2 linked regions of the Prolixibacter sp. NT017 genome follow. The protein of the gene in region 2 interacts with the protein of the main gene of each other region in a pairwise test. Links are inferred from orthologs where the notes say so. Each region holds a gene or a part of one and is shown on either strand. Other genes may lie near its edges.

Evidence for each region.
Region 1: the proteins of lpdA (region 2) and odhB interact in binary tests that used the Escherichia coli proteins (3 or more experiments, as listed by UniProt). The link is inferred for Prolixibacter sp. NT017 from one-to-one orthologs.

The regions. Positions count from the first base shown.
Region 1 is NZ_BLAV01000001.1:1,465,915-1,470,338, reverse strand. Bases 928-3,829 are described here. They hold odhB (2-oxoglutarate dehydrogenase complex dihydrolipoyllysine-residue succinyltransferase), read left to right. Parts: upstream 928-1,686; coding sequence 1,687-2,973; downstream 2,974-3,829. Other genes in these bases: GJU87_RS05995 (hypothetical protein), read right to left, coding at 3,049-3,829; GJU87_RS06005 (2-oxoglutarate dehydrogenase E1 component), read left to right, coding at 928-1,644. Outside these bases: more of GJU87_RS06005, read left to right, coding at 1-927; more of GJU87_RS05995, read right to left, coding at 3,830-4,424. UniProt on the Escherichia coli protein: E2 component of the 2-oxoglutarate dehydrogenase (OGDH) complex which catalyzes the second step in the conversion of 2-oxoglutarate to succinyl-CoA and CO(2).
Region 2 is NZ_BLAV01000001.1:3,740,196-3,744,708, forward strand. The notes cover bases 1,085-4,075. They hold lpdA (dihydrolipoyl dehydrogenase), read right to left. Parts: upstream 3,281-4,075; coding sequence 1,889-3,280; downstream 1,085-1,888. Other genes in these bases: GJU87_RS15625 (TlpA disulfide reductase family protein), read right to left, coding at 3,411-4,075. Also shown: GJU87_RS15615 (aminopeptidase C), read right to left, coding at 1-994; more of GJU87_RS15625, read right to left, coding at 4,076-4,508. UniProt on the Escherichia coli protein: Lipoamide dehydrogenase is a component of the glycine cleavage system as well as of the alpha-ketoacid dehydrogenase complexes.

The DNA of each region.
Region 1 (4,424 bases), 2.3 Mb from region 2 along the record:
ACCATTCACATGGTACTCAACAACCAGGTTGGTTTTACTACCAACTACCTCGATGCCCGTTCAAGCACATACAGCACCGACGTAGCCAAGGTTACCCGTTCTCCGGTATTCCATGTTAACGGCGATGATGTGGAAGCCCTCATCTTTACCATTAAGCTCGCCATGGAGTTCCGGCAGCAATTTGAATCCGATATTTTCATCGATATACTTTCCTACCGGAAGTACGGACACAACGAAGGTGACGAACCACGTTTTACACAGCCTACACTGTACAAAGCCATTGCCAGTCATCCCAATCCACGTGATCTCTACGCTGAAAAACTGATACAGAAAGGTATCATGACCAAAGAAGAGATCAAGAAGGAAATTGATGATTTCAACCAGGCGCTGGAGGTAAAGTACGAAGAGAGTCAGCACATACAAAAACTTCGTATCGAGCGATTCCTGCTCGATGAATACAAGAATTACCGTTTACCGGAACCGTCCGAATCGGATCACGATACCGACACCGGTTACGATATTGACCAACTGAAGGCGGTTGCCGAAAAGATGAATACCCTTCCGGACGACAAGAGCTTTTTCAGAAAAATTATCAAACTTCTCAACGACCGGAAGAAAGCAGCATCCGAAAACCGGCTCGACTGGGCCATGGGTGAATTGCTCGCCTACGCAGCATTGTTGTTGGAAGGTCATCCCGTTCGCATGGGCGGACAAGACAGCGAACGCGGTACATTTGCCCATCGGCACGCAGCTCTGGTGATGGAAGCAACCGACGAAAAATACTTCCCACTCAAACACATTGGTGAAAATCAGGCTCCATTCCATATTTACAATTCCCCGCTAAACGAATATGCAGCGATGGGATTCGAATATGGCTATGCTCTCGCCTGTCCAAAAGGATTAACCATTTGGGAAGCGCAATTTGGTGATTTCAGCAACGTAGCACAAGTAATCATCGACCAATACATCAGCTCTGCCGGTGAAAAATGGGGAATGATGAATGGTTTGGTACTCATGTTACCACACGGTTACGAAGGTCAGGGCCCGGAACACTCCAGCGGTCGTATTGAGCGTATGCTAGCGCAGGCTGCCGGTAATAACATGCAGGTGATGGTCCCAACCACTCCTGCCAGTTTATTCCATATGTTACGACGCCATGTCAAGTGGGATTTCCGTATACCAATGGTAATTTTCACGCCGAAAAGCCTGTTACGTCATCCCAAAGTCATATCTTCTTTCGAAGATTTGGCAAACGGAAGATTCCAGCCGCTTATCCCGGATGATACGGTTAAACCCGGAAAAGCTTCCAAGCTGGTATTTACTTCCGGAAAGATTTATTACGAGTTGCTGGAACGACGGGAAGAACTGAAGAAAAATGATGTGGCGATTATCCGCATCGAACAACTGTACCCGTTTCCGGCCGAAGCCGTCAGGAGTATCATCTATGAAAATAAAAATGCCAAAGGCAAACTTTGGGTTCAGGATGAACCTGAAAACATGGGAGCCTGGCCATACATTGCCCGCAAATATCCGGGCCTGAATCTTGACGTGATTTCCCGGCCCGAGAGTGCCAGTCCGGCCGGCGGATTGATGGAACAACATAAACGACGCCTCGAACGAATCCTGGAAGCCGTTTTTAAATAAAACCCCAAAACAATCACAATTCATCAAAAAAGTACCAAAAAGATGATCATCGAAATAAAAGTACCGAGTCCGGGTGAATCCATCACCGAAGTGGAAATAGGAAGTTGGCTTGTTTCTGACGGTGATATAGTTGAGAAGGACCAGGAAATAGCAGAGATTGAATCAGATAAAGCCACCCTATCTCTCATTGCAAGCGAAGCGGGAGCAGTGAATATTAAAGCAGAGGAGGGCGATTCCATCGAAGTCGGCGCCGTTGCTTGTACCATCGATACGGACAAAGCGGGAGAAGCTCCGGCTAAGCCAAAAGAAGAACCTAAGGCTGAGGAGAAGAAAGAAGCTCCTGTAAAGGAAAAGAAACCCGAAGCAGAAACGAAGAAACCGGAACCACCCAAAACTGAGAAAAAGTCTGAAACGCCGAAGTCTTCCGGAGACGATGTATCTCATGTGAAAACGACTCCAGCAGCCAAAGCCGTTATGGAAGCCGAAGGTTTATCCGTCGAAGAAGTACTCGAAGGTTTGCGTCGTCTTTCCCGTAAGGATGTGGAAACCGCCGCCGATGCCTTAAAAAACCATCCGGCAATGCAAAAGCCCGAAGCGAGTCGCGAAGAGGACCGGCAAACAATGAGCTCACTGCGTAAAAAGCTCAGTCAGCGTCTCGTTTCCGTTAAAAACGAAACGGCCATGTTGACCACGTTCAACGAGCTGGACATGACTAACGTGATGCAGTTGCGCAAGACTTACCAGGAAAGATTTGTTGAAAAGCACGGCTTCAAGCTGGGATTCATGTCCTTCTTCACCAAAGCGGTCAGCGAAGCGCTGAAGCAGCATCCGGGTGTTAATTCCATGATTGAAGGAGACGAAATTGTCACGCCCCGTTACCACGACGTAGGTATTGCTGTGATGACGCCCAAAGGGTTAATGGTTCCGATTGTCCGCAATGTGGAAACCAAGTCGATTCCGGAAATTGAGCTGGAGATAAAAGAGCTGGCTGCCAAAGCCCGTAACCGGAAACTGACCATCGAAGAAATGACCGGTGGAACGTTTACCATTACCAATGGTGGTGTATTTGGTTCGCTCATGTCTACGCCCATTATCAATCCGCCGCAAAGCGGAATACTGGGAATGCATGCCATTAAAGAGCGGCCTATTGCTGTAAACGGCAAGGTGGAAATCCGTTCAATGATGTACACCGCCCTTTCGTATGACCACCGTGTTATCGATGGAAAAGACTCCGTGGGCTTCCTTGTTCACCTGAAGGAATTCATCGAGAATCCGGAGAAATTGCTCTTCGGCGGAAGCTCGCCCGAAGAATTACTGCTGGACTTGTAAATATTGCAACCACTATATGATGCAAAAAGCGGAACCACAAAATGGCTCCGCTTTTTTATTTGCTGAATCCTTTTTCTATCGGGTAATCGTAATTGGCACACACCTTTCGGACACTTTTCCTTCTATCGTTACCGAAGTCAGCCAAACTTCAAAATCGCCTGTTTCATCACCTGTATCGAACGAAACGTGAACCTTATTGTCTTCATCCGCCGTCAAATCAGAGTTCCAATACAACGTATTTCCCATCATTGGAATATTAGGTGAGCCAGCTCCTTTCACATCAGTTAGCACATGTGAACTGTCAGCTTGATCGAGCGTTTGAAACTCAAGGAAGAAAGAACTTTCCGGCAAATCAATCCCCGCCAAATCGTCTTGTCGCGATTTCATACTGATAATCCCTCCGTAAATCAAATTACCACGCTGGTAGGTAGCATTAACCACATCAATGGATTTGATTCGCTCCGGAGGAATGGAGAGAATATTATTCATATCCGACAAGGGCACTCTATCGAGCAGTACCAGTGGCGGATAGAGGCGCAAATCGGAATGGTCGCCCGCAACGAAGAACCGGGGCACTCCGTGATGACGAACCACTACAACGCTGGGAACCAACTCGTAGAAAACCTCTTCAAGCGTTGGCAGCTTGATGTATTTATCCAGATCAGTATGAAAAACCGGCTTTCCAAAGAAATATTCTTCATTCTTCTTAGCTTTCATTGAATCAGGCTTGGTTCTTAACCTAAAATTATTGGCCAACTGCTGACTGATCATCATCCGCTCCGCCATCTTCCTCTCAGCCGGAGTCAACCGAAATTTCATATTAGGAACCGCCAACCTCCGCTGAATAAAATCATTATCAACCAATAACTTGCAGGGAACACTGTCTTTTTCGACCGACATAAATAATTCCCGGTTACCATACTCATCCAAAATAGCGAAGTGGAAAGTCCCGTCTGAACGACTGTAGGTTCCATGAAATTTGCCTTCGCCACCTAAAACTGAGAGGTTAATCCGGGCGTAAGCCACAGGTTTTCCAGTATTTCGATTTACAACCCTGCCGTTTACACTCACTCCTCGTGTTTCCGGAATGAAGACAATCGTATCCCCGGCTACTTTATCGTAATCCGGATCGCGAACGGCCATCTGTTGATGATAGGGCACGTGACTCCCCTTCCGAACGACGGAAACGGTTGTTGTACAAGTTGGATCATTTGCATCAGGGAGCGACAAAGCAAGCGAAACATCTTGCCTCCTTTTAAATGTTTGATGGGCGGTCGAATCTCTTTCCACCTCCCAATTTCCACCGGCATCGCTCTTCAGGGAATCGTTTCCCGAAACCACTTCTTCTGAATAGGGATTCAGAATTTTCACCATCTTCCAGGCAAATCCGGAAGCAGGAAAATTACGCATCCAGCGAGTATAAGCCATTACGTAATAGTACCCTGAAGGAA
Region 2 (4,513 bases):
TTTTAATCGACTCGATGGCAAACTGCTTGATGACATCGTTCGGGAGGTTCACATAGTTCCAGTTGATGCCTTCCTCGGTATTGCGGTAATTCTCGATTTCGTAGTGTTTGTAATACGGGCGCGTCGGGTCGTTCATCAGCATCACGTATTCCGACAGTTTGATATCACCCAAAACTTCATCGCGGAATTGCTGCGGTGTGTAGTTTTTGTATTCCGAGAGATTACCGTCTTTATCCTTGTATCTCCAACGGAACTGTTCCGGCGGATTTCCCAGGTTCAGGGCCAGCATCCGGTAAACGCCTTCCAGCATTTCTACCCGGCGGTTCTCTATATCAGTCTTCGATTTTTTGTCGGCTACCATCTGGCGGAGTTCCAATCCATCCTGACGCAACTTGGTCACGATAAACTTCACCATCTTCCGGGTGTTCTCACTCGAATGAGTTTCGGGCATGGCACTCTTGGGAACCATCCCGTACTTGTTCACCAGGTTGACAAACGAGTTCCAAACGCCACCGTCGTCTACCGGCGATTTGAAATACCAGTTCACCTTCCGGCTCGTAAACGGAAGGTCAGCACTGGCAACCACGTTGTTCAGAAAGAGATTAGCCTTCTCGAAAATATCGTAGAAATAGAGGTAATTCTCCGAGAACTCAAACTCATCGACGTTGAAATGCCGCATGGCCACCGGTCGGAAGATATTCAGCGAGGTAAACATCCAGCAACGGCCCGAGCCTTTTTGGTCGGTGATGCCGGAAATATCATCTACTTTGTATTTGAAATGCTGGTCAACTTTGTCCACATTGTCGCGGTTCAGCGCCAGCTTGTTGATATCGTTGTTCGAAAGCGCATTTTCCATCGCTTTGGTGTACGAATCTTCCTTGTACGATTGTCTGATTTTCTGTAGTTGGTCTGCTGTCAGTGCCCCCGATTGAGCCCAGGCCGCTGTGGCACTCCACACTCCCAGCAACAACAGCAATGTCAGTTTTTTCATCATATTCACTTATCGTTTTGTTTAAAGTTGAACGGTAAATATAATTATATGAAGAAACCTGTCGGGAAACTTTCGTCAGTTTTTAACTTAATGTGGCGCATTCAACCCCCAAATGCCCGGATTTTGAGTTACTCCCGTTTTGCCGAAGTACTATTCTCATTGAATTGAAGTATCCCGGTTTCCCGGAAGGCATTCGTCACACTGAAAGAGGTGCCTCAGTTTCCGGAGGGTGTTCACCTCACTGAGATGAAGTGCCTGAGTTGCGATAGGAGACTCGTCACCCTGAAAAGAAGCTCCTCAGTTGTGGCAGGACACTCATCACACTGAAATGAAGTGCCTCAGTTTCGGGAAGGCGTCCATCGCACTGAAACGAAACGTCTCAGTTTCGGGAGGACGCTTTTCACACCGAAAAGAGGTGCCTCAGTTCCCGGAGGGTATTCATCACGCTGAAGTGAAGTGCCTCAGTTTCGGGAGGTACTAAATCAGATTTGAATTTTTTCCCTCAGTTTCGGGGAGATGTTCGTGCACGCTGCAATGAAGCGCCCCAGTTTCGGGAGGACGCTTTTCACACCGAAAGGAGGTGCCTCAGTTCCCGGAGGGTATTCATCACGCTGAAGTGAAGCGCCTCAGTTTCGGGAGGAGCTGCATTTAATTGCCGATGTGCTTCCCCGGTTTGAGGAAGTACGAAATCACATTCTGATTTAGTCCCTCCGTTTCCGGAAGTATTAAATCCGATCCGAATGAAGCGTCTCAGTTTCCGGGAGAATACCCGTTACAATGCGTGGAGGCGCTCCTTTGCACCTAACGGGAAAGAGACAAGGTTCAGGCAAGCATAAAAAAACCCTCCGGTATGGCAGTAACCGGAGGGTTCGTATCCCGATAGAATTAAATCTCTGTTTAAATGTGGATCACCTCGTCGAAAGCGGCAGCAGCAGCTTCCATCACTGCTTCGCTCATGGTTGGGTGCGGGTGAACCGATTTGATGAGCTCGTGACCGGTAATTTCCAGCTTGCGGGCTACTACCAGCTCGGCAATCATTTCGGTTACATTGGCACCAATCAGGTGGGCGCCGAGCAATTCGCCGTATTTGGCATCGAAAATCAGTTTCACAAAACCGTCGGCAGCACCGGCCGATTTTGCTTTACCGGATGCCGTGAACGGGAATTTACCGACTTTCAGTTCGTAACCAGCTTCCTTCGCAGCTTTCTCGGTCATACCGACTGAAGCAATCTCAGGGGTGGTGTACGTGTTGGCCGGAATATTTCCATAATCGAGCGGCTGCGGATTTTCACCGGCAATCTTCTCAACACAGATAATACCTTCGGCGGAAGCCACGTGTGCCAGTGCCGGTCCGTGAACGATATCACCGATGGCATAAACACCTTCCACGTTGGTGCGGTAATAATCGTCTACCTTGATTTTACCTTTCTCGGTAGCAATCTTCATCTCTTCCAGGCCAATGCCCTCGAGGTTCGGCTCGATACCAACCGCTGAAAGTACGATGTCGGCTTCAATCTGCTCTTCGCCTTTCTTGGTTTTCACGGTTACCTTGCATTTCTTGCCTGAAGTGTCAACCTTTTCGACCGAAGAATTCACCATTACTTTCATACCCATTTTCTTGAACGAGCGTCCAAGCTGAGCAGCTACATCGGCGTCTTCGTTCGGAACCAGGGTCGGCATGAATTCGACCAACGTTACTTTGGTTCCGATAGCTGAATAGAAATAGGCAAACTCGCTTCCGATGGCTCCGGACCCGACAACCACCATGCTTTCGGGTTGTTTATCGAGTGAAAGAGCCTCGCGGTAACCGATAATTTTTTTACCATCCTGCGGCAGGTTGGGCAGCTGCTTCGAGTGAGCACCTGTGGCCAACAGAATGTGCTTGGCTGTATACTTTTCTTTTTTCCCTTTGCTGTCGGTTACTTCAACGGTGTTTTTGGCAACGAGCTTTCCAAAACCTTCAATCTTTTCAACTTTATTCTTCTTGAAAAGAAACTGAACGCCGTTGCTCATGCCACCGGCTACGTCACGACTTCGTTTTACCATGCTGGTAAAATCGGCCTTGATATCGCCGTCGATGGCTACACCGTAATCGGCTGCGTGTTTGGTATATTCGAAAACCTGCGCGCTTTTCAGCAACGATTTGGTCGGAATACATCCCCAGTTCAGGCAGATTCCACCCACGTTTTCTTTCTCAACTACAGCTACTTTTAAACCGAGCTGCGAGGCCCTGATAGCGGCAACATATCCGCCCGGACCACTTCCTATAACTAAAAGATCGTAGTTCATTTTTTTATCAATCGTTTTCCGGAAAAAAATTTTTCACTTCTTCCAACAAAGAAAAGTTCGTTATGTTCGGGGAAGCCGTAAGCAAAAAAAGCCGCCCCTTGCGGAACGGCTTTTTGGTAGTACAAATATTTTATTCGCCAAATACTTCTTTCAGCTTTTGCTCCAACGCCGGACCACGAAGGTTTTTAGCGATGATCTTTCCATCTTTATCCAACAACAGTGAGTGCGGAATACTGGTCACGCCATATTCGCGGGCCACTTTATTGTTCCAGTATTGCAGGTCGGAAACCTGGTGCCAGGTCAGGTGATCATCCTTAATGGCTTTCACCCACGCGTCATGATCACGATCGAGTGATACTCCCAGAACCGTGAAGCCTTTATCCTTGTACTCGTTGTACACTTTTACCACGTTCGGATTTTCCTGACGACAGGGAGCACACCACGATGCCCAGAAATCGAGCAGTACATATTTTCCGCGAAGTGAAGACAATGTAAATGGATTTCCGTCCGGATCGTTCATGGTAAAATCGGGAGCCACGGCACCAATTCCGGTTACACGACGCTGATCGGCCATCTTCTGCAGCTCTTTTACATAAATCGATTCCTTGATAGAAGGATCGAAGGATGCAATTAATGTATCCAGATCATTGTATGTTGCAGTCTGTCCAAACTGCCACAAAGCAACGAAAGGAGCAACTGTGCTGTTTTTGTGCTCACGAATAAAATTCTTGGCAAAAACTTTCTGGTTGTCAACCATTGCCTCGATGTCAATCTGGGCTTTCTTCATGCCGTCTTCATCTCCACTCATGCGGGCTTTGGCATATCGTTGCTGAATATCTTTAGCCTCGCTGGAAAGACGCTTCATTTCATCAGTAAACTGCGTGAAAATTTCGTTAGACTCGGAACCGGTAACCACCGTTTTGTCCAAACTATCGGCGTAAGCTTTCACATTAATCTTTCCGTTTTCAGCAAAGAACTGGGAAACCAGTTTCTTCTGACCTAAACGAATAACGCGCAATTCAGGTAAATCCGTCTTGCCTTTCAGCACAAAATTGCCGTCCTCAAGCTTGGCTGTGTCTTCCACATTCCACTTGGTTCCGTCGTATTTTAACAAAGCCACTTCACCAGTATTCTGGCCCTGGATATTTCCTTTAATAATAAATCCATCAGGTGATGAACAAGCTGCAAAAGCCGACAAGGCAAGCAGCAAAAACAGGAATTTTTTCATTCGAT